Regions from separate parts of the Streptomyces sp. NPDC050315 genome, predicted to be linked through region 1. Evidence: riboswitches for the same ligand, from Rfam matches in the RefSeq annotation. Region 1 holds a riboswitch; each other region holds the start of a gene.

Region 1 (5,518 bases):
CGGATCCGCCCACGCCTTCTCGAAGTGGACGCCTTCTTCCTTCTCGATGGCGAGATCGGCCTCGTGGGCCTCCTTCAGCTGGTCGCCCGTGATGCCCTTCATCCCCTGGTGGACGTCCATGAACTGGGCCATGGCGTTGCGCCTCCTTCCGACGTGCGCGTCCCGACGGTGACGATCGCCGAGGCGGCTTACCAGCTCCGACATCTCCATCGTCTGCCCGCACGACGACGGCGGCGACCGGACGGGCCACGACCGGCAGGCAGCGAGGGTGACGGCCCCCACCCCGCTCTCATCAGGGCAGCCCCCGATGATCTGCGACACTGGACGGACCATGCCTGCACCTGGAGAACTTACTTTTGTCGCGCCGCGGGGGGCCAAGAAGCCGCCGCGGCATCTTGCCGATCTTTCGCCCGCTGAGCGCAAGGAGGCCGTGGCGGCGATCGGGGAGAAGCCGTTCCGCGCCAAGCAGCTGTCGCAGCACTACTTTGCGCGGTATGCGCACGACCCGGAGCAGTGGACGGACATTCCGGCCGCGGCGCGGGAGAAGCTGGCGGCCGAGATGCTGCCGGAGCTGATGAGCGTGGTGCGGCACATCTCGTGCGACGACGACCAGACGCGCAAGACGCTGTGGAAACTGTTCGACGGGACGCTGGTCGAGTCGGTGCTGATGCGGTACCCGGACCGGGTGACGATGTGCATCTCCTCGCAGGCCGGGTGCGGGATGAACTGCCCGTTCTGCGCGACGGGGCAGGCGGGGCTGGACCGGAACCTCTCGACCGCTGAAATCGTTCATCAGATTGTCGATGGGATGCGGGCGCTCAGGGATGGGGAGATCCCTGGTGGGCCGGCGCGGCTGTCGAACATTGTGTTCATGGGGATGGGCGAGCCGCTCGCGAACTACAACCGGGTCACGGGGGCGATCCGGCGGCTGACCGATCCCGAGCCGGACGGGCTGGGGCTGTCGCAGCGGGGGATCACCGTGTCCACGGTGGGGCTGGTGCCGGCGATGCTGCGCTTCGCCGACGAGGGCTTCAAGTGCCGGCTCGCGGTCTCGCTGCACGCGCCGGACGACGAGCTGCGGGACACGCTCGTGCCGGTGAACACGCGGTGGAAGGTGAGGGAGGTGCTCGATGCTGCTTGGACGTACGCGGAGAAGTCCGGGCGCCGGATTTCGATCGAGTACGCGCTGATCCGGGACATCAACGACCAGGCGTGGCGCGGGGACCTGCTCGGGAAGCTGCTCAAGGGGAAGCGGGTGCATGTGAACCTGATTCCGCTGAACCCGACGCCCGGGTCCAAGTGGACCGCCTCGCGGCCGGAGGACGAGAAGGCGTTCGTCGAGGCGATCGCGGCGCATGGTGTGCCGGTGACCGTGCGGGACACCCGTGGGCAGGAGATCGACGGTGCGTGCGGCCAGCTCGCGGCCTCGGAGCGCTGAGAGCGCGCTGGTAACGTAGCGTCGAACGTTTCTACATCACCTATAACGCACACCATCCGACAGGGGAGCGCCACAGCGCTGAGAGTGCGGGCAGTGAGAGCCGATGCCGCTGCCGCAGACCCTTGAACCTCGCCCGGGTCATTCCGGGTAGGAAGTTCGGTCGTCCTCATGCTGTTGCGCCCTGCCCGCGGTACCGGTCCCACCGGACGCCGCGGGCGGGGCCGCGTCTCTTCCTGGCCAGCCAGGAGGAATGAACAAGTGAGAACTTTCGGTAAGGCCACCGCGGCTGCCGTCGTACTGGCGGTCGGCGGTGCGGCGCTGGCCGGCTGCGGCGCCTCCGGCGGCGACGAGGCGGGCGACGCCAAGACCGTCAAGCTCGTCACCCACGACTCGTTCGCGGCCTCGAAGTCCGTACTGAAGGAGTTCGAGAAGCAGAGCGGGTACAAGGTCCAGCTCGTCAAGGGCGGCGACGCAGGCAAGGCCGTCAACCAGGCGGTGCTGACGAAGGACAACCCGCAGGGGGACGTCTTCTTCGGGATCGACAACACGCTGCTGTCGCGCGGGCTCGACGAGGGGCTCTTCACGCCGTACGAGGCCAAGGGGCTGAGCGGGGTGCCCGCGGAGTTCCAGCTGGACAAGGCGGAGCACCGGGTCACGCCCGTCGACTACGGCGACATCTGCGTGAATTATGACAAGGCGTACTTCGAGCAGCACGACATCGCGCCGCCGAAGACGTTCGGTGATCTGGTGAAGCCGCAGTACAAGGGGCTGTTGGTCACCGAGAACTCGGCCACGTCGTCGCCGGGGCTGGCGTTCCAGCTCGGGACCATCGCCGAGTACGGCAAGGGTGGCTGGCAGGACTACTGGAAGAAGCTCAAGGCCAACGACGTCGAGGTCGTCGACGGCTGGGAGCAGGCGTACTACGAGCGGTTCTCGGGCGCGGCCGGCAGCAAGGGCGACAAGCCGCTGGTCGTTTCCTACGCCTCCAGCCCGCCCGCCGAGGTCATGGCCAAGAAGCCGGCGCCGAAGGAGGCGCCGACCGGCGTCGCCACCGGGACCTGCTTCCGGCAGACCGAGTTCGCCGGGCTGCTGAAGGGCGCCGCGAACGAGAAGGGCGGCAAGGCGCTGCTGGACTTCCTGATCAGCAAGAAGTTCCAGGAGGACCTGCCGCTGCAGATGTTCGTCAACCCGGTGGTCGAGGGCGCGAAGGTGCCCGAGCTGTTCACCAAGTACGGGCAGAAGATCGATGAGCCGAAGACGGTCGCGCCCGCGGACATCAGCAAGAACCGCGAACAGTGGATCAAGCAGTGGTCCTCGCTCGTCGTGAAGTAGACCCGGGCGCGGACCAGGGACGTTTCCGGCGGCCGGGGCGCGGCGAGGACGCGCGCCGGCCGGCCGGGCGCGCCACGGCCACTCGGCTCGCGCTGATGGCCGTGCCGTTCGGCTTCTTCGTGCTCTTCTTCGCCTACCCGGTCGCCATGATCGTCGGCCGGGGGCTGCGGGAGGGCGGGAGCTGGCAGTTCGGGCGGGTGGGCGAGGTCCTCACCGATCCCGACCTGCTGCACGTCCTGTGGTTCACCGGCTGGCAGGCGGCGGCTTCCACGGCACTCACGCTGCTGATCGCGCTCCCCGGCGCGTACGTCTTCGCGCGCTTCGAATTCCCCGGAAAGAGGCTGCTGCGGGCGGTCGTCACCGTGCCGTTCGTGCTGCCCACCGTCGTCGTCGGCTCCGCCTTCCTGGCGCTCGTCGGCCGCGGCGGCCTGCTGGACGACCTGTGGGGCGTACGGCTGGACACCTCGGTCTGGGCGATCCTGCTCGCGCACGTCTTCTTCAACTACGCGGTGGTCGTACGGACCGTCGGCGGGCTCTGGAGCGCGCTGGATCCGCGCCAGGAGGAGGCCGCGCGGGTGCTCGGCGCCGGGCGGTTCGCGGCCTGGCGGCGGGTGACGCTGCCCGCGCTGGCTCCCGCCGTGGCCGCCGCCGCGCTGATGGTCTTCCTCTTCACCTTCACCTCCTTCGGGATCGTGCAGATCCTCGGGGGCCCGCGCTTCGCCACCCTCGAAGTGGAGATCTACCGGCAGACCGCCGACTTCCTGGACCTGCCGACCGCCGCGGTGCTCACCCTCGTGCAGTTCGCCGCCGTACTCGGACTGCTCGCGCTGCACGCGTGGACGGTACGGCGGCGCGAGAGCGCGCTGAAGCTGGTCGACGCGTCCCGTACGGCGCGCAGGCCGCGCGGCGCCGGACAGTGGGCGCTGCTGGGCAGCACGTTCGTGGTGATCGCGCTGCTGCTCGTGCTGCCGCTTGCCGTACTGGTCGAGCGGTCCTTCGCCGGGCCCGACGGCTACGGCCCGGTCTTCTACCGCGCGCTGCAGGCCGCGGCCGGTGCGGATTCCACGTTCACCGTGCCGCCGCTGACTGCCCTGTGGAACTCGCTCGCGTACGCGGTCGCCGCCACCGCCATCGCGGTCGTCGTCGGCGGGCTGGCGGCGGCCGCGCTGACGCGGCGCGGCGGCCGGCTCGTCCGCGGCTTCGACGCGCTGCTCATGCTGCCGCTCGGCGTCTCCGCCGTGACCGTCGGCTTCGGCTTCCTGATCAGCCTCGACGAGCCGCCGCTGGACCTGCGCACCTCCTGGTGGCTCGTACCGCTCGCGCAGGCCCTCGTGGGCGTGCCCTTCGTCGTACGGACCATGCTGCCGGTGCTGCGCGCGGTGGACGGGCGGCTGCGGGAGGCCGCTGCCGTACTGGGAGCCACGCCCTGGCAGGTGTGGCGCGAGGTCGATCTGCCGCTGGTGCGGCGGGCGTTGCTGATCGCGGCCGGTTTCGCGTTCGCCGTCTCGCTCGGCGAGTTCGGCGCGACGGTGTTCATCGCGAGTCCGGACCGGCCCACGCTCCCGGTGGCCGTGGCGCGGCTGCTGGGCCGCGCGGGCGAGCTCAACTACGGGCAGGCGATGGCCCTGTCGACGATTCTCATGGTGGTGTGCGCGGGGGCGCTGCTGGCGCTGGAGCGGGTACGCACCGACCGGACGGGAGAGTTCTAGGTGACCGACAACCGGACCGGCAATCGGACTGACGGCCCTCTCCTGCGCCTGGATGCCCTCAGCGTCCGCTTCGGTACGCACACCGCGCTGGACGCCGTCGCCCTGGACGTCGCCGAGCACGAGACCGTCTGCGTCCTCGGGCCCAGCGGCAGCGGCAAGTCGACGCTGCTGCGGGTGATCGCCGGGCTGCAGCAGGCCGACGCGGGCGAGGTCGTACTCGATGGCCGGAACCTGCGTACCGTACCCACCCACCGGCGCGGCGTCGGGCTGATGTTCCAGGACCACCAGCTCTTCCCGCAGCGCGACGTGGCGGGCAACGTCGCCTTCGGGCTGCGGATGCGCGGCGCCGCACGGGCCGAGCAGGAACGGAAGGTCGCCGAGCTGCTCGACCTGGTGGGCCTGCCGGGCGCCCAGCGCCGGGCCGTCGGCTCGCTCTCCGGCGGCGAGCAGCAGCGCGTCGCGCTGGCCAGGGCGCTGGCGCCCAGCCCCCGGCTGCTGATGCTGGACGAGCCGCTCGGCCAGCTCGACCGCGGGCTGCGCGAGCGCCTGGTGGTCGAACTGCGGCGGCTTTTCAGGGAGTTGGGGACGACCGTACTGGCGGTGACGCACGACCAGGGTGAGGCGTTCGCGCTCGCCGACCGGGTCGTCGTCATGCGCGACGGGCGGATCGCGCAGACCGGTACGCCGCTGGAGGTCTGGCAGCGCCCCGCCGACGAGTTCGTCGCCCGCTTCCTCGGCTTCGACAACGTCGTGCCGGCCACGGTCACCGGCGAGGCCGCGGACACCCCGTGGGGCAAGGTGCCGGTCCCGGACGGCACGGCGGAGGGCACCTGCCGGCTCCTCGTCCGCCCGGCCGGCGTCCGTCTGGTGCCGGCCCGCGAGGGCCTGCCCTGCACGGTCGCCGCGCGCACCTTTCGCGGTACGCACGTCTCCCTGCGGCTGCGCCCGTCGGCCGGTCCCGAACTGGACGCGGCCTGTGCGCTCGCGGCCGCGCCGGAGGTGGGCGAGAAGGTCGGCGCTGCGTTCGTCGCGGGTGATG
Region 2 (5,518 bases), on a different contig from region 1:
GGCACGTCCTCGTGGAGGTGCTGGTAGAGCACCTGGGCCGGCGTACCGCCGCCGTGCGGCTTGCTGCCGGTGAGCATCTCGTAGAGCGCCACGCCACAGGCGTAGACGTCCGCGCGGGTGTCCGCGCTGCCGTCCTCGATTTGCTCGGGCGCCAGATAGGAGACGGTGCCCAGCACCGTGCCGGTGGTGGCCGTGGTGTTGGTGTCGACCGCGCGGACCAGGCCGAAGTCGGCGACCTTGACCCGGCCGTCGTCCCCGATCAGCACGTTCTCCGGTTTCATGTCGCGGTGCACCATGCCCGCCCGGTGCGCCGAGCCCAGCGCCGCGAGGATCGGCTCCAGGATGTCCAGCGCGGCGCGCGGCTGCAGGGCGCCGCGCTCGCGCAGTACGTCCCTCAGGGTGCAGCCCGCGACGTACTCCATGGCGAGGTACACGTACGTGCCGTCGGTGCCCTGGTCGAACACGCCGACCACGTTCGGGTGCGACAGTCGGGCCACCGACTTCGCCTCCCGGATGAAGCGCTCGACGAAGGAGGCGTCGGCGGCCAGTGAGGGGTGCATCACCTTCAGGGCGAGCACACGGTCCAGCCGGGTGTCGACGGCGCGGTAGACCGTCGCCATCCCGCCGGTGGCGATGCGCGCCTGGACGCGGTAGCGGCCGTCGAGCAGCTGTCCGACCAGGGGGTCCTGAAGGGTGGTATCCACGGCAGACGAGTCTACGAGCAGCTGTCCACCGCCCTCATGCCCTCCGTGCCGTACGGGCCGGACTGCAGCCGAACGGTAACGGGCGGAGGGGTACGAGGCGCAGGCCGGGGCGCCGGAGGCGGGCCTTCCGGCGCCCCTGCCGAGATGCCTCAGAAGGCGGGCCGCTCCGGGTCCAGCTCGGCCATTCCAGCGGCCGGGGAGGACGCCTCGGCGAAGTGGCGGCGCGGGATGCGGCCCGCCCGGTACGCCAGCCGGCCCGCCTCGACCGCGTGCCGCATGGCGTGCGCCATCAGGACCGGCTCCTGGGCCCTGGTGACGGCCGAGGCCAGCATGACGGCGGCGCAGCCCAGCTCCATGGCCAGCGCGGCGTCCGAGGCGGTGCCGGCGCCGGCGTCCAGGATGACCGGCACCCCGGCCCGCTCGGTGATCAGCTGGAAGTTGTGCGGGTTGCGGATGCCGAGCCCGGAGCCGATGGGGGAGCCCAGCGGCATGATCGCCGCGCACCCCACGTCCTCCAGCTTCCGCGCGAGCACCGGGTCGTCGTTGGTGTACGGCAGGACCGTGAACCCGTCGTCGACCAGCGTCTCGGCCGCGTCCAGCAGCTCCACGGGGTCCGGCAGCAGGGTCCGCTCGTCGGCGACGACCTCCAGCTTCACCCAGTCCGTGCCGAGCGCCTCACGGGCCAGCCGGGCGGTCAGCACCGCTTCGCCCGCGGTGTAGCAGCCCGCGGTGTTCGGCAGCGTCCGTATGCCGTGTCTGTTCAGTACGGAGAGCACCGAGCCCTGCACTGTCGGGTCCAGCCGCCGCATCGCCACGGTGGTCAGCTCCGTACCGGAGGCCAGCAGCGCGCGCTCCATGATGTCCAGACTCGGCGCGCCACCGGTCCCCATGATCAGCCGGGATCGGAAGGCGGTGCCGGCGATGACGAGCGGGTCGGCTTCGGGAGCCGCGCTTGTCGCCGCCTCCGGGGCGGTCTCCTCGATGGTGTACGTATCGGCCATCTGTACGGATCAGCCTCCCTGGACTGCGGTGAGAACTTCGACGCGGTCCCCGTTGCCGAGCGGGGTCGCCGCCCACTGGCTGCGCGGGACGACCTCTTCGTTGACGGCGGCGGCGACTCCGCTGGAGGCGGTGGTCAGAGTGGCCACGAGTTGGTCGAGCGGCTGGCCGTAGGGGATCTCGCGCGGCTCGCCGTTCACGGAGACGGTGACGGGCGCGGCAACGGGGGCGGCGGGGTCGGGTGCCTTCGAGGCGGTCATGCGGTCTGCTCCTGGAGTGCGGCGCGCTGCGGCGCCGGATCGGGGGAAGCGGCGGCTGCGGGCCCGAAGCGCAGCGGCGTGAAGGGCCGCGCCTCCTCGGGCAGCTCCCCGGTGGTCAGCGCGTGCGCCATGACGTCACCGGTGACGGGGGTGAGCAGCACACCGTTGCGGAAGTGGCCGGTGGCCATCAGGAGGCCGGGCAGCGCGCTGGGCCCGAGGAGCGGCGCGTTGTCGGGCGACCCGGGGCGCAGCCCGGCGATCGTCTCGACCAGCGGCAGTTCGGTGATGCCCGGCACCAGCTCGTGCGCGTCGCGCAGCAGCTCGTAGACGCCGCCCGCGGTCACCGTGGTGTCCCAGCCCAGCTCCTCACTGGTGGCGCCGACGACCATGTCGCCGTTCTCGCGCGGCACCAGGTAGAGCGGGCCGCCGCGCACCACGGCGCGCACGGTGCGGGACAGGAAGGGGCCGTACGCGGCGGGAATCCGCAGCCGCAGCACCTGGCCCTTGACCGGCCGTACTGGCGGCCGTACGTGCTCGGGCACCCCGGCCAGCCGTCCGCTGAAGCTGCCGGCCGCCAGCACGACCTGCCCGGCCGGCAGCGCCGTGCCGTCCGCCAGCTCGATGCCGGTGGCCCGGTCCCCGGCGACTGTGAGCCGCGCGGCCCGCTCCCGTACGAACTCCACCCCGGCCCGCTCGCAGGCCGTCAGCAGGGCCGTGGCGAGCCGTCGCGGGTCGATCTGGTGGTCACCGTCCACCCGCAGACCGCCGCGCACGCCCGGCGCCAGCATCGGTTCGAGCTTCCGGCACTCGCGGCCGGTCAGCCACTCCGAGTCCAGGCCGCAGCGGCGCTGCAGTGCGTGCAGCTCCCGCAGGTGGGCGCGGTCGTCGGCGTCCAGAGCCACGGCGAGCGTGCCGCACCGCCGGTGTCCCAGGTCCTGGCCGCTCGCCTCGGCCAGCTCGGCGGCGAACGCCGGATAGCGCGCCGCGGAGTCGAGATTCAGCCCCAGGAGCGTTTCCTCGCCGTAGTGCAGCTCCGTGACGGCGGCCAGCATGCCGGCCGCGACGCGCGCCGCGCCGCCGCCCGGCTCCGGGTCCACGACGGCGGTGCGCAGGCCCCGCTGGGCCGCCCGCCAGGCCGTCACGAGCCCCATGAGACCGCCCCCGACGATCACCGCGTCGGGCCGCCCGGCAGCTGTCTCCGCCGGTGTACGTGCAGGTGGATGCATGGGCTTCCAGCCCCTCCCTTCGCCGGCATGACCCGGATCAGGTTCGTACGGTCGGAGGCCGCCGCAGCCTCCCTCTCAGCCCGGTGCGTCCGGGCTCCCGCGAGTACAAGTGCCGTCAGAGTAGTACGCGCGCGACACTCGCCGTAAGGGTGCTCTGCGCGGCCGGAGCGTGACCCTGTGTCAGAGATCTCGTCGCGCGGTGCTAAGCCCCCCGAAGGGGTGCGTCCTAGAGTGATCAGGTGAGCCAGCAGAGCAAGTACTCGCGGACCCCCGACCGCTCGCGCCGCGTCGTCATCGCCGGCGCGGGGATGGCGGGCGTGCAGACCGCCGTTGCCCTGCGCGAACAGGGCTGGCGCGGCACGATCACCCTGCTCGGCGCCGAACCGCACCCGCCCTACGACCGGCCGCCGCTCTCCAAGGCGGTGCTGCTCGGCAAGGCGGACGGCTCGGCCTTCGACGTCGACTTCGCCTCCCTGGGTATCGAGCTGCAGCTCGGCACGAGTGTCACCGGACTCGACGCCGACGCCCATGAGGTGCTGACCGAGGCCGGCCCGGTGCCCTACGACCGGCTGGTCATCGCCACCGGGGCCGAGGCCATGACCCTCCCGGGCAGCGAGGGCGTACCGGGTGTGCACGTGCTGCGCACCCTGGACGACGCCGAGCGGCTGCGCCCGGTACTGGCCGCCCAGCAGCGCATCGTGGTCGTCGGCGCGGGCTGGATCGGCGCGGAGTTCGCCACCGCGGCCCGCGAGACCGGCTGCGAGGTCACCGTCGTGGAGGCCGCCGACCGCCCACTGGCCGGCGCGCTGCCCGAAGAGGTCGCCGCCCACATGGCCCGCTGGTACGCCGACGCGGGGGCCACGCTCCGTACCGGGACCAGAGTCGCCGCAGTGCAAGAAGGCGCCGTTCTGCTCGCCGACGGCACGTCCCTGCCCGCGGACGCCGTGGTGATCGGCATCGGCTCGCGCTGCGCCACGGACTGGCTGGCCGGCTCCGGTGTCGAGCTGTGCGAGGACCGCTCCGTACGGGCCGACGAGCGGCTGCGCACCTCGGTGCCCGATGTGTACGCGGTCGGCGACTGCGCCTCCTTCCCGTCCGCCCGCTACGGCCGCCGGCTCCTGGTGCACCACTGGGACAACGCCCTTCAGGGGCCGCGCACGGTCGCCTCGAACATCGCCCGGTGCGAGGTCGAGGGCACCGTGTACGACCCCGTGCCCTACTTCTGGTCGGAGCAGTTCGGCCGGTTCGTGCAGTGCGCCGGGTACCACGGTGTGGCCGACGAGCTAGTCTGGCGCGGCGACCCCGGGAGCGCGGCGTGGACGGCGCTGTGGCTGCGGGACGGCGCGCTGGTGGCGCTGCTGGCCGTGGGGCGGCCGCGCGACCTGGCGCAGGGACGCAAGCTCATCGAGCGGGGCGCGCTGCTGGACCGGACGGCCGCGGCGGACGCCTCGGTACCGCTGAAATCGGCTGCGGCGCAGGTGCGTTAGCGGCGGCGCGGCCGCCGGCTGTGGCCGGTGGTGTGCACTGATGGCGATGCCCGGCTACCGACTGTCAGTGGGGGATGGCACGCTTGGGGGTGTGACCGAGATTGACGCAAAGATCGATGGACTGGTTTCCGCCTGGCTCACCCTCCCCGACATCGCCGAGGAACTCGGCGTCGAGGTGACGCGAGTCAGGCAGCTGGTCAAGGAGGGCCAGCTGATCGCGGTGCGCCGCGGTGAGAACAGGGCCCTCCAGGTGCCGGCCGAGTTCATCAAGGAAGGCAAGGTCGTCAAGGGCCTGGTGGGGACGCTCACGCTCCTCAGGGACGACGGCTTCACCGACGAAGAGATGCTGGAGTGGCTGTTCACCGCGGATGAGACCCTGCCGGGGACGCCCGCGCAGGCGCTGCGCGAGAATCGCGGCACGGAGGTGAAGCGCCGGGCACAGGCGCTCGCCGTCTGACCCACCCGCCACACCGTCGCAACCGAAGGGCGTGCGGACCGGCCGGCCCGGTCCGGTCCGTACGCCCCGTCTGGGGGAGACCCGATGAGCACCGCACGACAGGCCCTGTCCGACGCCCGCCTCTACCTGTGCACGGGAGCCCGCAAGGAGCAGGGCGATCTGCCGCAGTTCCTGGACGCGGTGCTCTCCTCGGGCGTGGACATCGTGCAGCTGCGCGACAAGGGCATGGAGGCCGGCGAGGAGCTGGCGCACCTGGAGGTCTTCGCGGACGCCTGCCGGCGGCACGGCAAGCTCCTCGCGGTCAACGACCGGGCGGACGTCGCGCACGCCATCGGCTCCGACGTGCTTCACCTCGGACAGGGCGACCTGCCGGTCCCCGCGGCGC
Region 3 (5,518 bases), on a different contig from region 1:
GGCCGGGCGAGTACCGGGCGACGACCAGAAAGCAGGGCAGAGAAATGGCCGTGAAGGAGATTTTCGCGGGACTCCCGTGGTGGGTGAAGTGGGTCGCGGTGCCCGTCATCCTGCTGGTCGTCTTCGGCGGGCTGATCGGCAGCGTGGTGGGCTTCCTCATCGGGCTGCTCTTCAAGATCCTGCTGGCGGTGGCACTGATCGCGGGCGTGGTCTACCTCGTGCGCAGGTTCACCGGATCGTCGTCCTCGTCACGCGGCGAGTGGTGAGTTCGCGGCAGCGCGGAATTGCCGGGCGTCCCGTTCCCCCGCAGGGGTACGGGACGCCCTTTGTTTGTCCCCTGCGAACTGGTGTCCGGGGCGCTCGCGGCGGACGGGCTTCGGGCCGAGTCAAGAAATGCGCCGCCTGAGGTAATTCGCAAGCTAATCGACCTGCCGTCCGCAGCGCTCACGTTAGAGTGCCGACGCGGGGCATCTTCCGGATGCCGACGTTCCGGACCGTCCGGCCGGTCCGGGCGACACGGACGGTGCCCGGAAAGCGCACGCGGCACGGGCGCGGGGCCCGAGCCCGGGGTCGGCACCCCGGCGACCTGTCCTGGGGGTTGGTCTTGGCCACGGCGAACGACGCATCCACGACTTCCCCGACGCTGATCGGCTCCGTCCAGCGGGCGCTGCGCCTCCTCGAAGCGGTGGCCGGCCACCCCCGCGGCGCCCCCGCCAAACAGCTGGCCAGGGAGACCGGTTATCCCCTCCCGACCACGTACCACCTGCTGCGCACCCTGACCCACGAGGGATATCTCCAGCGCGAGAACGGCGTGTTCCTCCTCGGCGAGGCCGCCGAGCTCATCGGCCGGTGCGGGGCCCGCCGCCGGCGCTACTCCCGGATCGCGCAGGCGCTGTCGGCGATCGGCCAAGAAGTCGGCGCCGCGCTGTATTTCGCGGTGTATCACGCGGGCGAGGTGGAGGTGGTCGCGGTGAGCGACGATCCGGAGCGGCCGCCGGTCGAGGAATGGGCGGACTTTCGTACGACCGCTCACGCGCACGCGATCGGCCAGTGCCTGCTGGCCCAACTCGACGAGGAGGAGCGGAAAGATCATCTTTCCCGGTATCAAGTGCAGTCGCTCACGGCCCATTCCGTACGGACGGAGGGTGAACTGCTGCACCGGCTGAACACGGTGCGTAAGGCCCAACTCGCCGTCGAACGCGAGGAATATGCCGTCGGTACGGTGTGTGCGGCAATTCCCATTCGAGTTGGTTCGGCGGCGGCGACCGTGGCGATTTCTCTCCCCGCAGGTGAGGCGGAGAGACTGCTGGCGGTAACCGAAAAGGTGCAGAGGATGGCGGAGTCGACCCTTATGACGCTGGCCTTCTCTATCAGTATCTGAAAAATTACTCCTTGTGATCTGTCGGCAACTCGTCGACGATGGCGTCAATAGCGGTCGGCGGATCATTACCGGCCACTTCGATCAAGTAGTGCGGGGCAGTGGTTGATGAGCCAAACAGTGCAGGCAGAAGTGATGATGAGCTTCATCGTCTCCGAGGAACTCGCCTTCCGGATTCCGGTGGAGCTCGATTTCGACAGCGCCGATCCCTATGCCGTGCGCTTCACGTTCGATCTCCCGGGCGATGCCCCGGTGACCTGGGCGTTCAGCCGGGAACTGCTCCTGGACGGCCTGAGTCGGCCGGCCGGTGAAGGGGACATTCACGTGGCGCCGGTCTCGGGCGCGCACCTCAGTGATGTCTTCGTCAGTCTGCAGGTGGGCTCCGAGCAGGCGCTTTTCCGCGTCGGCGCGGCTCCGTTGGTCGCTTTCCTGGACCGTACGGACCGGCTGGTGCCGCTCGGCCAGGAGCAGATCTGCGGCACGCTCGACGCGGAGCTGGACCGGATCTTCGCGAACGCGCAACGGGCGGGCTGACCGCCGGTCCGGCCCGGTCAGCGCTTGCGGCGGCGGCCCCGTCCACCGCGCCTGCTGCCCGGCTGCCCGGGCCCCGGACCGGCCGCCCGGCCGTCTTCCTCCTGCGGACCGCTCCGGCTGCCGCGGTCGGCGGAGACCACCAGTACCGCCAGCAGCGTGGTCAGCGGTACGGACACGACGAGCCCGATACTGCCCACGAGCGTCCGGATGATCTCCTCGGCCACCATTTCGCTGCCGGCGACCGTACCGACACCGCTGCGGGCGATGGAGAACAGCAGGAGCAGTGGGAGCGCGGCGCCCGCGTACGCCAGTACCAGCGTGTTCACCACCGACGCGATGTGGTCCCGCCCGATCCGCATCGCCGCCCCGTAGATCTGCCGCCGGCTCGCCGTCGGGTCGGCGTCCCGCAGCTCCCACACGGCCGCCGTCTGGGTCACGGTCACGTCGTCCAGTACACCCAGCGACCCGATGATGATCCCCGCCAGCAGCAGACCCCGGATCTCGATGCCCGGGTAGAGGCTGTGCACCAGTCCCGTCTGGTCGTCCGTGTTGCCCGTCAGCTGTGCCCAGCCGATGAACACCGATCCCAGCAGCCCGATCAGCAGCAGTGACGCCAGCGTGCCGAGCACCGCGACCGATGTACGGGCCGTCAGGCCGTGGCACATGTACAGCGCGATGAGCATGATCGCGCTGCCCCCGACCACCGCCACCAGCAGCGGATTCGAGCCCTGCAGGATGGCCGGCAGGATGAACACGGTGAGGACGGCGAAGCTCGCCGCCAGCGCGACCAGTGCCAGCACCCCGCGCAGCCGCCCGACGACCACCACCGCCAGCGCGAACACCGCGGCGAGCACCCACATCGGGAAGGTGCGGTCCACGTCGGTGACCGAGTACTGCAGGTCCCGGGGCGCCTTGGGCGCGTACGCCACCACGACGTCCTGGCCCTCGGTGTAGCGGCGCGAGGCATCCGGCGTCACCACGGTCTTGAAGCGGTGCCCCGTGTCCTTGCCGGTGGTCACCTCGATGGTGGCCTGCTCACAGCGCTGCGCCTGCTGCTGCGCGCCACCGCCGGGTCCCGTCGGCGGCTGTTGCTGCTCCATCTGCTGCTGTTGCTGTGCGTTGACGTCGGCGCAGTCCACCTTCGTCAGCTGGACGACCCGCGCGGACTGGGTCTCCTGGTCGAAGCCGACCCCCGTGGGCTTGTGCGGCGGTGCGCCGCCGGGCCAGAGGGCGATCAGCCCGACGCCCACCGCCAGGGCGAAGGGGATCAGTACCGCGGCGATGACCTTGCGCAGGTGGCGCGAGACGGGCGCGGCTGGTCCGTGGCCATGGCTGTGGCCGTGTGCATGCGGATGAGTGTGCGGCTGGGGCTCGGGCTCGTTGCGGGTCACCGCCCGATCATCCAACAACTCACCGGGCCCCCTGGTCACCACGCGGCATCGGCCGCTACCGTGGTGGCACCTTTGCAATCGCGGGAGCTCGGAGCACCGGGCTGAGAGGGCGCTGATTCCGTACCAGCGGTGTTTCACGTGAAACACCGACACGGGAAGAGCTGCGTCGACCGCCGAACCTGTTACCGGGTAATGCCGGCGTAGGGAGTGGGTCTTAATGACTCTGCAGGATGCACGCACGCCCGAAAATGGCCAGGACGCTGCCGAGACGACGCAGCAGATCGGCTGGCACAAGGGCTACATCGACGGATCGCGCCCCGACATCCAGGTGCCGGTCCGGCGAGTGCACCTCACCAACGGCGAGCACGTGACGCTTTACGACACGTCAGGGCCGTACACCGACCCCAATATCGAAACCGATGTCCGCCGCGGCCTCGCGCCGCTGCGGGAGAACTGGATCATCGCCCGCGGCGACACCGAGGAGTACGCGGGCCGGCCGATGCGCCCGGAGGACGACGGCCTCAAGCACACCTCGCCGCGTGGCGGCCTGAAGAACCTCGACGCGGTGTTCCCGGGCCGGCCCCGGCAGCCGCGCCGCGGTCGGGACGGCGCCGTCACCCAGCTCGCGTATGCCCAGCGCGGCGAGATCACCGCGGAGATGGAGTACGTCGCGGTCCGCGAGAAGTGCAGCCCCGAATTCGTGCGGGACGAAATCGCGGCGGGTCGCGCGGTACTGCCGGCCAACGTCAACCACCCGGAGATCGAGCCGATGATCATCGGCAAGAACTTCCTGGTGAAGGTCAACGCCAACATCGGCAACTCCGCGGTGACCTCCTCCATCGAGGAGGAGGTGGAGAAGATGACCTGGGCGACCCGCTGGGGCGCCGACACGGTCATGGACCTCTCCACCGGCCGGAACATCCACACCACCCGCGAGTGGGTGCTGCGGAACTCCCCCGTTCCCATCGGCACCGTCCCCCTCTACCAGGCCCTGGAGAAGGTCGACGGCAAGGCCGAGGAGCTCACCTGGGAGATCTACAAGGACACCGTCATCGAGCAGGCCGAGCAGGGCGTCGACTACATGACGGTCCACGCCGGTGTGCTCCTGCGGTACGTCCCGCTCACCGCCCGCCGCAAGACCGGCATCGTCTCCCGCGGCGGCTCGATCATGGCGGCGTGGTGTCTGGCGCACCACAAGGAGTCCTTCCTCTACGAGAACTTCGAAGAGCTCTGCGACATCCTCGCCTCGTACGACGTCACGTTCTCGCTCGGTGACGGCCTGCGCCCCGGCTCCATCGCGGACGCCAACGACGAGGCCCAGTTCGCGGAGCTGAAGACGCTCGGCGAGCTCAACACCATCGCCAAGTCGCGCGGCGTGCAGACCATGATCGAGGGCCCGGGCCACGTCCCGATGCACAAGATCAAGGAGAACATCGACCTCCAGCAGGAGATCTGCGAGGAGGCGCCGTTCTACACCCTGGGTCCGCTCACCACCGACATCGCTCCCGCCTACGACCACATCACCTCGGGCATCGGCGCCGCGATGATCGCCTGGTGGGGCACGGCGATGCTCTGCTACGTCACGCCCAAGGAGCACCTGGGCCTGCCGGACCGCGACGACGTGAAGACCGGCGTCATCACGTACAAGATCGCGGCCCACGCGGCCGACCTGGCCAAGGGCCACCCGGGCGCCCAGGAGTGGGACGACGCCCTCTCCGACGCCCGCTTCGAGTTCCGCTGGGAAGACCAGTTCAACCTGGCCCTCGACCCGGACACGGCCCGCGCCTTCCACGACGAGACGCTCCCGGCCGAACCGGCCAAGACGGCGCACTTCTGCTCCATGTGCGGCCCGAAGTTCTGCTCCATGAAGATCTCCCAGGACATCCGCCGCGAACACGGCGGCGACCTGGCCGTGGACCCCGAGGCCGGCATGGCCGAGAAGTCCAAGGAATTCGCGGCAGCGGGCAACCGCGTCTACCTGCCCCTTGCGGAATGACCTCCTGATCCTTCCGTTCTACACACGCCCCCGGTCCCGTCGTGGACTCGGGGGCGCCGTGCTTGTGATGGGCCCTGTGAAGCGAGTTTTCAGGTGAATGCCGCGCGGAAGGCGTCGAGTGCGGCGTCGGAGTCGTGGCGGGCCCAGCCTTCGAGTGCGACGGTGCCGTTGTATCCGAGGTTGCGAAGCTCCCCGGCGATGGCGGGGTAGTGGATCTCC
Region 4 (5,518 bases), on a different contig from region 1:
GGTCGCCGACCAGCGTCATCGAGCGGGTCGGACAGCGGCGCATCAGCAGCCGCCACATCATCGCGGACAGCTCCTGCGCCTCGTCGACGATGATGTGGCCGAAGGCCCAGGTGCGGTCGGCGGCGGCGCGTTCGGCGGCGGTGCGGTGGTCGGCCTCCTCGTGCCGGTCGGCGAGGCGTTCGGCGTCGATGAGGTCCTGGACACCCAGCACCTCCGAGTCCTCGTCATCCTTGCCCTCGAACTCGTGCGTGCGCGAGGCGTACGCGAGGTCGATCACGCCCTGCGCGTACTCGATCCGCTCCAGGCGCTCGGCCTCGGCCGCCGCCTGCGCCGCGGAGTCGTCCTCGCCGAGGAGTTCGGCGGCCTCGTCGAGGAGGGGGATGTCCGCGGCGGTCCACTCGCCGCCCTCGCGGCGGATCGCCGCGGCGTCGGCCTCGGGCAGGTGCACCGGCTCCGCGAGGAAGTCGGCGACCAGCTCCTGCGGGGTGAGGGCAGGCCACAGGTCGGCGATGGCCGCGTGCACCTCGCCGCTTGCCGCAATCGCCTTGCCGAGCTGGGCGATGTCGTCGGGGCCGAGGAAGTTCGGGCCGCCGTACGGGTCGGCGCCGAGCCGGTCGGCGAGCTGGGCGGTGAGCGCGTCGATGATGCGGAAGGCGAAGTGCGGGCGGGCGAGGTTGTGCGGCAGCTTCGTCTCGCGCGCCTGGTGGCGGGCCTCCAGGACGATGTCCGCGTCGAGGAGGAGGTCGCCGTCCTCGTGCGGGATGACGGTGCCGGGCTCGGGGAGCCGCTGGCGGTCGCGTACGAACGCGGCGAGCGCGTCGGCCATCGCGGCGCCGCCCTTGACCGCGGCGGCCTCGGGGGTGTCGGTGCCGGTGGCGTGGACGCCGGGGAAGAGCTCGCCGGGCGAGGCGAGCAGTACGCCGGTCTCGCCGAGCGCGGGCAGCACCTCGCCGATGTAGCCGAGGAACGCCGGGTTGGGGCCGACGATCAGTACGGCGCGGCGGGCGAGCAGCTCGCGGTGCGCGTACAGCAGGTACGCGGCGCGGTGCAGCGCGACGACGGTCTTGCCGGTGCCGGGGCCGCCCTCGACGACCATGACGCCGCGGTGCGGGGCGCGGATGATGCGGTCCTGCTCGGCCTGGATGGTCTGCACGATGTCGTGCATCCGGCCGGTGCGGGCCGCGTCCAGGGCCGCGAGCAGCACGGTGTCGGCGTCGGTGCCCTCGTGGCCGGTGCGCACCGTGTCGGCGAGGTCCATGATCTCGTCGTGCAGTGCGGTGACGCGGCGGCCTTCGGTGGAGATGTGGCGCCGGCGGCGCAGGCCCATCGGGGTGTGGCCGGTGGCGAGGTAGAAGGGGCGGGCGACGTCGGCGCGCCAGTCGATGACCAGCGGTGTGCGCTCGGCGTCGTCGCGCCGGATGCCGATCCGCCCGATGTGGTGGTCGGCGCCGTCGCGGAAGGAGAGCCGGCCGAAGCACAGGCCGTGCTCGCCCGCGTCGAAGGCGGCGAGCAGCCCGGCCTGCTCGGCCACGGTCACATCGCGCTCCAGCCGCGCCTGCAGCGTGCCGGTGTCGGCCGCCGCCAGGGCGCCCTGCACCGCGGCACCCGCCCCGGCGCGCAGCTCGCCGAGGCGCTCGTAGAGCATGTCGATGAATTCCTGCTCACGGCGCATTTCCTCGCGGCGCGTCTCCTCGTCGGCGGACCGGTCCGGCCGTACGCCCGATTCTTCGCCCGGCACCTGGATTGACAATTCGACTCCCGCCTGGTTAAGATGACTCCAGTAAAGCTTCGCCATGCTCAAATTCATTTCAGGGCATGGAAACTCCCAATATACGCGGAGAGCCGCCCCGGCCGCCAATGCGACCGGGGTTTTGTTGTGTCCGCAGGCCTTTTCAGTTTCCGCGCGCGCCGCGCAGCCGAAGCGGTGCGTAGACCGCGACCGAGACCAGGAAAGTCACGAAGTACGCCAGGTCCGCGCCGTGCAGCGCCTCGGCGACCGGGCCGATGTACAGCGAGGTGTCCATGAAGGGCACGGCGGCGGCGAACGACACGACGAAGGCCAGTACCGCCGGCCACCACGGCTGCGGACGGGCGAATTCCTCGTGCACCTCGACCGGCCGACCGCTGCGGGCGCGGGCGCGGGCGAGCCAGTCGATCGCGACGACGCCGATGAAGCCGGGTATCCAGTAGCCGACGAAGAGCAGCACGTTCTGGAAGCGGGCCGTGGTGTCGGCGGCGTGCATCCACAGGACGAGCAGGAAGCCGAGTACGGCGGCGACTGCGGCGGCGATGGGGCGTGGGATGCGGACCCCGGCCGTCTGCAGGGCCAGCGAACCGCTGTAGTCGTTCATGGCGTTGCTGCACACCGCCGAGGCGGCGATGGCCAGCAGCCCGAAGGCGCCCAGCGCCCCGCCGCCGAGCAGCTTGTGCACGCCCGCCGCCGTCTGGTCGGTGAAGAGGCCCGCCGCCCACAGGCCGAGGGTCTGCACCCAGAGGTACGCGGCGGCCATGCCGAGCAGGGTGTACCAGAACATCCGCGGCCGGGAGGACGAGCGCGGCAGGTACCGACTGAAGTCCGAGGCGTAGGGGGCCCAGGAGATGGCGAGGCTCAGCGCGACGGTGGTGGTCAGGACGAAGGCCCCGGCCCGGTCGGCGCCGTGTGCGGTGGCGGCCGACGGGAGCGGGACACCATCGAGGAGCTTGACGCTGAGGGCGAGGAAGGCCGCGCCCAGCACGAAGGTCATCACGGTCTGGAGGCGGTGGATGGCCTCGTACCCGAGGACGCCGACGACGCCCTGGAGGAGCAGGACGGTCAGCGCGCCCAGCCAGAAGGGCCAGCCGAGCAGGCGGGCCAGCGCGTCGCCGCCGAACAGTCCGATCAGCGCGTCCCAGGCGATGGAGGACAGCCACTGCAGGATGCCGGGCAGTACGACGCCGCCGCCGAACGCCAGCCGGGCGAGCGGCAGTTGACCGGTGCCGGTGAGGCTGCCCCACGTACCGAGGTAGGCGGACGGCGCGGCGCCGAGCAGCGTGCCGAGCGCCATCGCGGCGAACGCGGTCCAGAAGTCGAGTCCGAGGCCGATGCCCACGGTGCCGGTGAAGACGCCGGTCATGGTCAGGTTGGGCGCGAACCACACGGTGAACAGGCGGCCGGGGCGGCCGTAGCGGTTGTTCTCGGGCACGGGGCCGATGCCGTGCCGTTCGACGGACAGATCGCCGGCGCCGGCGGGCATCCGCCCGTCGAACACGGGACGCTCGATGGTCATGGGTCTTCCAGGGGTCGGGGTTCCGGATCGGGAACGGGGTGCGGGTAGCATGTGGGCACACAGAGACACGGGGTGCCCATCTCAAGGGCTGAGATCACACCCGTCGAACCTGATCTGGTTCGCACCAGCGAAGGGATGTCACAGAGGAATGCCCCTATGACGCGTCCGGCCGACGACCTGCTTGCCACGGCCCGGCAAGCGCTCATCCGCGTACGCCATGAAACACCACTGGTGCAGTGCCTCACCAACCAGGTCGTTTCGAACTTCACGGCCAACGTTCTGCTCGCGCTGGGGGCCGCCCCGGCCATGGTGGACATCCCCGAGGAGGCCGGCCCGTTCGCCGGGGCCGCCTCGGGACTGCTGGTCAACGTGGGCACACCGCACGCCGAGCAGCGCGCGGCCATGACCGAGGCGGTGGCGTCGGCAGTCCGCAACGGGACGCCGTGGGTGCTGGACCCGGTGGCGATCGGCTCGCTGCGGGTACGGACCGCGCTGGCGCACCGGCTGGCCGCGCAGGGCCCGTCCATTGTGCGCGGCAACGCCTCGGAGATCATCGCGCTGGCCGGGACCGGAGGCGGCGGGCGCGGGGTGGACGCGACGGACGAGGTCGAGTCGGCGGCCGGGGCCGCGGGCACGCTGGCCCGCGCGACGGGTGCGGTGGTCACTGTCTCCGGACCGGTCGATCTGCTGACGGACGGCGCGCGGACGGTACGGGTCGCCAACGGGGACCCGCTGCTGACGCGGGTGACCGGCGGTGGCTGTGCGCTGGGCGCGGTGCTGGCGGCGTTCGCCCCGCCGCACTCGGCTCCGGACGGTGACCGGCTGGCCGCCGCGGTCGCCGCGGTGACGGTCTACACCGTGGCCGCCGAGGTCGCGGCCGAGCGCAGCGGCGGCCCCGGCAGCTTCGCGGCCGCCTTCCTGGACGCGCTGTACGGCCTCGACGAGGACACGCTCGACAAGCGGGCGGCCATCTCGTGGGCGTGACCGGGGACCCGGAACTGCCCGCACCGCTGGACCTCTCCGTGTACCTGGTCACCGACGCGGCGCAGGCCGCCGCGTGCGGCCGGGACGTGCCCGGCACGGTCGCGGAGGCGGTGGCCGGCGGGGTCACGGCAGTACAGGTGCGGGAGAAGGACGGCGCAGCACGGGAGTTCCTCGACACGGTGCTGCGGATCTCCGCGGTACTGCCCGAGCACGTCGCGCTGTTCGTCAACGACCGGGTGGATGTGTACTTGGCGGCGCGCGCGGCCGGGGCGCGGGTGACCGGGGTGCACGTCGGCCAGTCCGACCTGCCGGTGGCCGCGGTCCGCGCGCTGACCGGGCCGGAAGCGGTGATCGGGCTGAGCGCCGCGACGGAGGACGAACTGCGGGCCGCGGCCAAGGAACCGGCGCGGGTCGACTACGTCGGCATCGGCGCGCTGCACGCGACCCGTACCAAGGCGGACGCGCCACCGGAGTTGGGCATCGAGGGCTTCGCCCGGCTGGCGGCGCCCACGCCGCTGCCGGCGGTGGCGATCGGCGGGGTGACGGTGGCGGACATGGCGCCGCTGCGGGCCGCGGGCGCGGCGGGCGGCGCGGTCGTCTCGGGCATCTGCGCGGCCGCCGACCCCCGTACGGCGGCGCGCGCTTACGCGGAGGCGTGGGGCCGGGCCTCCTGAGCCACTCTGCCCCTCCCCCGACGGGCCGTCAGCCGCCGCGCCGCCGACGTAACCGTTGGCGGTACTGGTGACGGCCCACAGCGTGGCGCCGGCCGCGTCCAGCAGGACGAAGCGGCGCAGCGGGAACCGCAGGCTGCCGGTGGACAGTGCGGACGCCACCCGGCCGCCGGGCAGGAAGCGGCCCGCCACTATCAGTGTCGTGGCGTGCCGCCCGACCATGGCGCGCCCCCACGTGTACCGTTGCCGGCCCTTCTCGCCGCGCAGCAGCCGGTCGATGGCCCGCGGTCCGGCCCAATCAGGTGGTCGGCGAGGCCGTCGAAGGGGCCGGGTCTCCGTTCGCTGGGTGTCCGCGGCGCGGGAGCGGGTACTCGACGGGCCCGCACCGTTCCCGATCGACGGTAGGAGCCGGGTGAACCGCGCCGCAGTGCCCGAAGGTCCGAGGCGGCCCCTGACCTTCGTCAGGGGTCCCGTTCCGCCGGGCGGAGGAGCGCGGTCCCGGTGCGTGCCAGGGGTATTCCTAATCCCCCAGGAAGAAGCGCCGGTAGCGGTCGTCGATCCGGTCCATGTCCAGCAGCACAAAGAAGTCCGCGACAT

Evidence for each region. Region 1 has a riboswitch for thiamine pyrophosphate ahead of AB0I82_RS15685 (thiamine ABC transporter substrate-binding protein). Riboswitches for the same ligand answer to the same signal wherever they lie in the genome.
Region 2: it holds a riboswitch for thiamine pyrophosphate, as region 1 does, so the genes downstream of both, thiO (glycine oxidase ThiO) here and AB0I82_RS15685 (thiamine ABC transporter substrate-binding protein) in region 1, are expected to answer to the same signal.
Region 3: it holds a riboswitch for thiamine pyrophosphate, as region 1 does, so the genes downstream of both, thiC (phosphomethylpyrimidine synthase ThiC) here and AB0I82_RS15685 (thiamine ABC transporter substrate-binding protein) in region 1, are expected to answer to the same signal.
Region 4: it holds a riboswitch for thiamine pyrophosphate, as region 1 does, so the genes downstream of both, thiM (hydroxyethylthiazole kinase) here and AB0I82_RS15685 (thiamine ABC transporter substrate-binding protein) in region 1, are expected to answer to the same signal.

The regions. Positions count from the first base shown of each region.
Region 1 covers NZ_JBFAKN010000004.1:84,965-90,482, reverse strand. The annotation lists gene AB0I82_RS15695 (SCO4226 family nickel-binding protein) at 1-132, opposite strand, end outside; gene rlmN (23S rRNA (adenine(2503)-C(2))-methyltransferase RlmN) at 332-1,438, shown strand; TPP riboswitch at 1,490-1,610, shown strand; gene AB0I82_RS15685 (thiamine ABC transporter substrate-binding protein) at 1,697-2,770, shown strand; gene AB0I82_RS15680 (iron ABC transporter permease) at 2,866-4,479, shown strand; gene AB0I82_RS15675 (ABC transporter ATP-binding protein) at 4,480-5,518, shown strand, end outside.
Region 2 covers NZ_JBFAKN010000002.1:327,564-333,081, reverse strand. The annotation lists gene pknB (Stk1 family PASTA domain-containing Ser/Thr kinase) at 1-704, opposite strand, end outside; gene AB0I82_RS08485 (thiazole synthase) at 854-1,705, opposite strand; gene thiS (sulfur carrier protein ThiS) at 1,715-1,963, opposite strand; gene thiO (glycine oxidase ThiO) at 1,960-3,189, opposite strand; TPP riboswitch at 3,187-3,300, opposite strand; gene AB0I82_RS08470 (FAD-dependent oxidoreductase) at 3,429-4,676, shown strand; gene AB0I82_RS08465 (Rv2175c family DNA-binding protein) at 4,768-5,133, shown strand; gene thiE (thiamine phosphate synthase) at 5,218-5,518, shown strand, end outside.
Region 3 covers NZ_JBFAKN010000006.1:399,203-404,720, reverse strand. The annotation lists gene AB0I82_RS24115 (DUF5326 family protein) at 45-266, shown strand; gene AB0I82_RS24110 (IclR family transcriptional regulator C-terminal domain-containing protein) at 605-1,381, shown strand; gene AB0I82_RS24105 (SsgA family sporulation/cell division regulator) at 1,487-1,912, shown strand; gene AB0I82_RS24100 (YibE/F family protein) at 1,930-3,303, opposite strand; TPP riboswitch at 3,374-3,527, shown strand; gene thiC (phosphomethylpyrimidine synthase ThiC) at 3,521-5,299, shown strand; gene AB0I82_RS24090 (TIM barrel protein) at 5,389-5,518, opposite strand, start outside.
Region 4 covers NZ_JBFAKN010000001.1:1,110,249-1,115,766, forward strand. The annotation lists gene AB0I82_RS04905 (helicase) at 1-1,672, opposite strand, end outside; gene AB0I82_RS04910 (cytosine permease) at 1,893-3,266, opposite strand; TPP riboswitch at 3,325-3,419, shown strand; gene thiM (hydroxyethylthiazole kinase) at 3,423-4,250, shown strand; gene thiE (thiamine phosphate synthase) at 4,247-4,924, shown strand; gene AB0I82_RS04925 (GNAT family N-acyltransferase) at 5,442-5,518, opposite strand, start outside.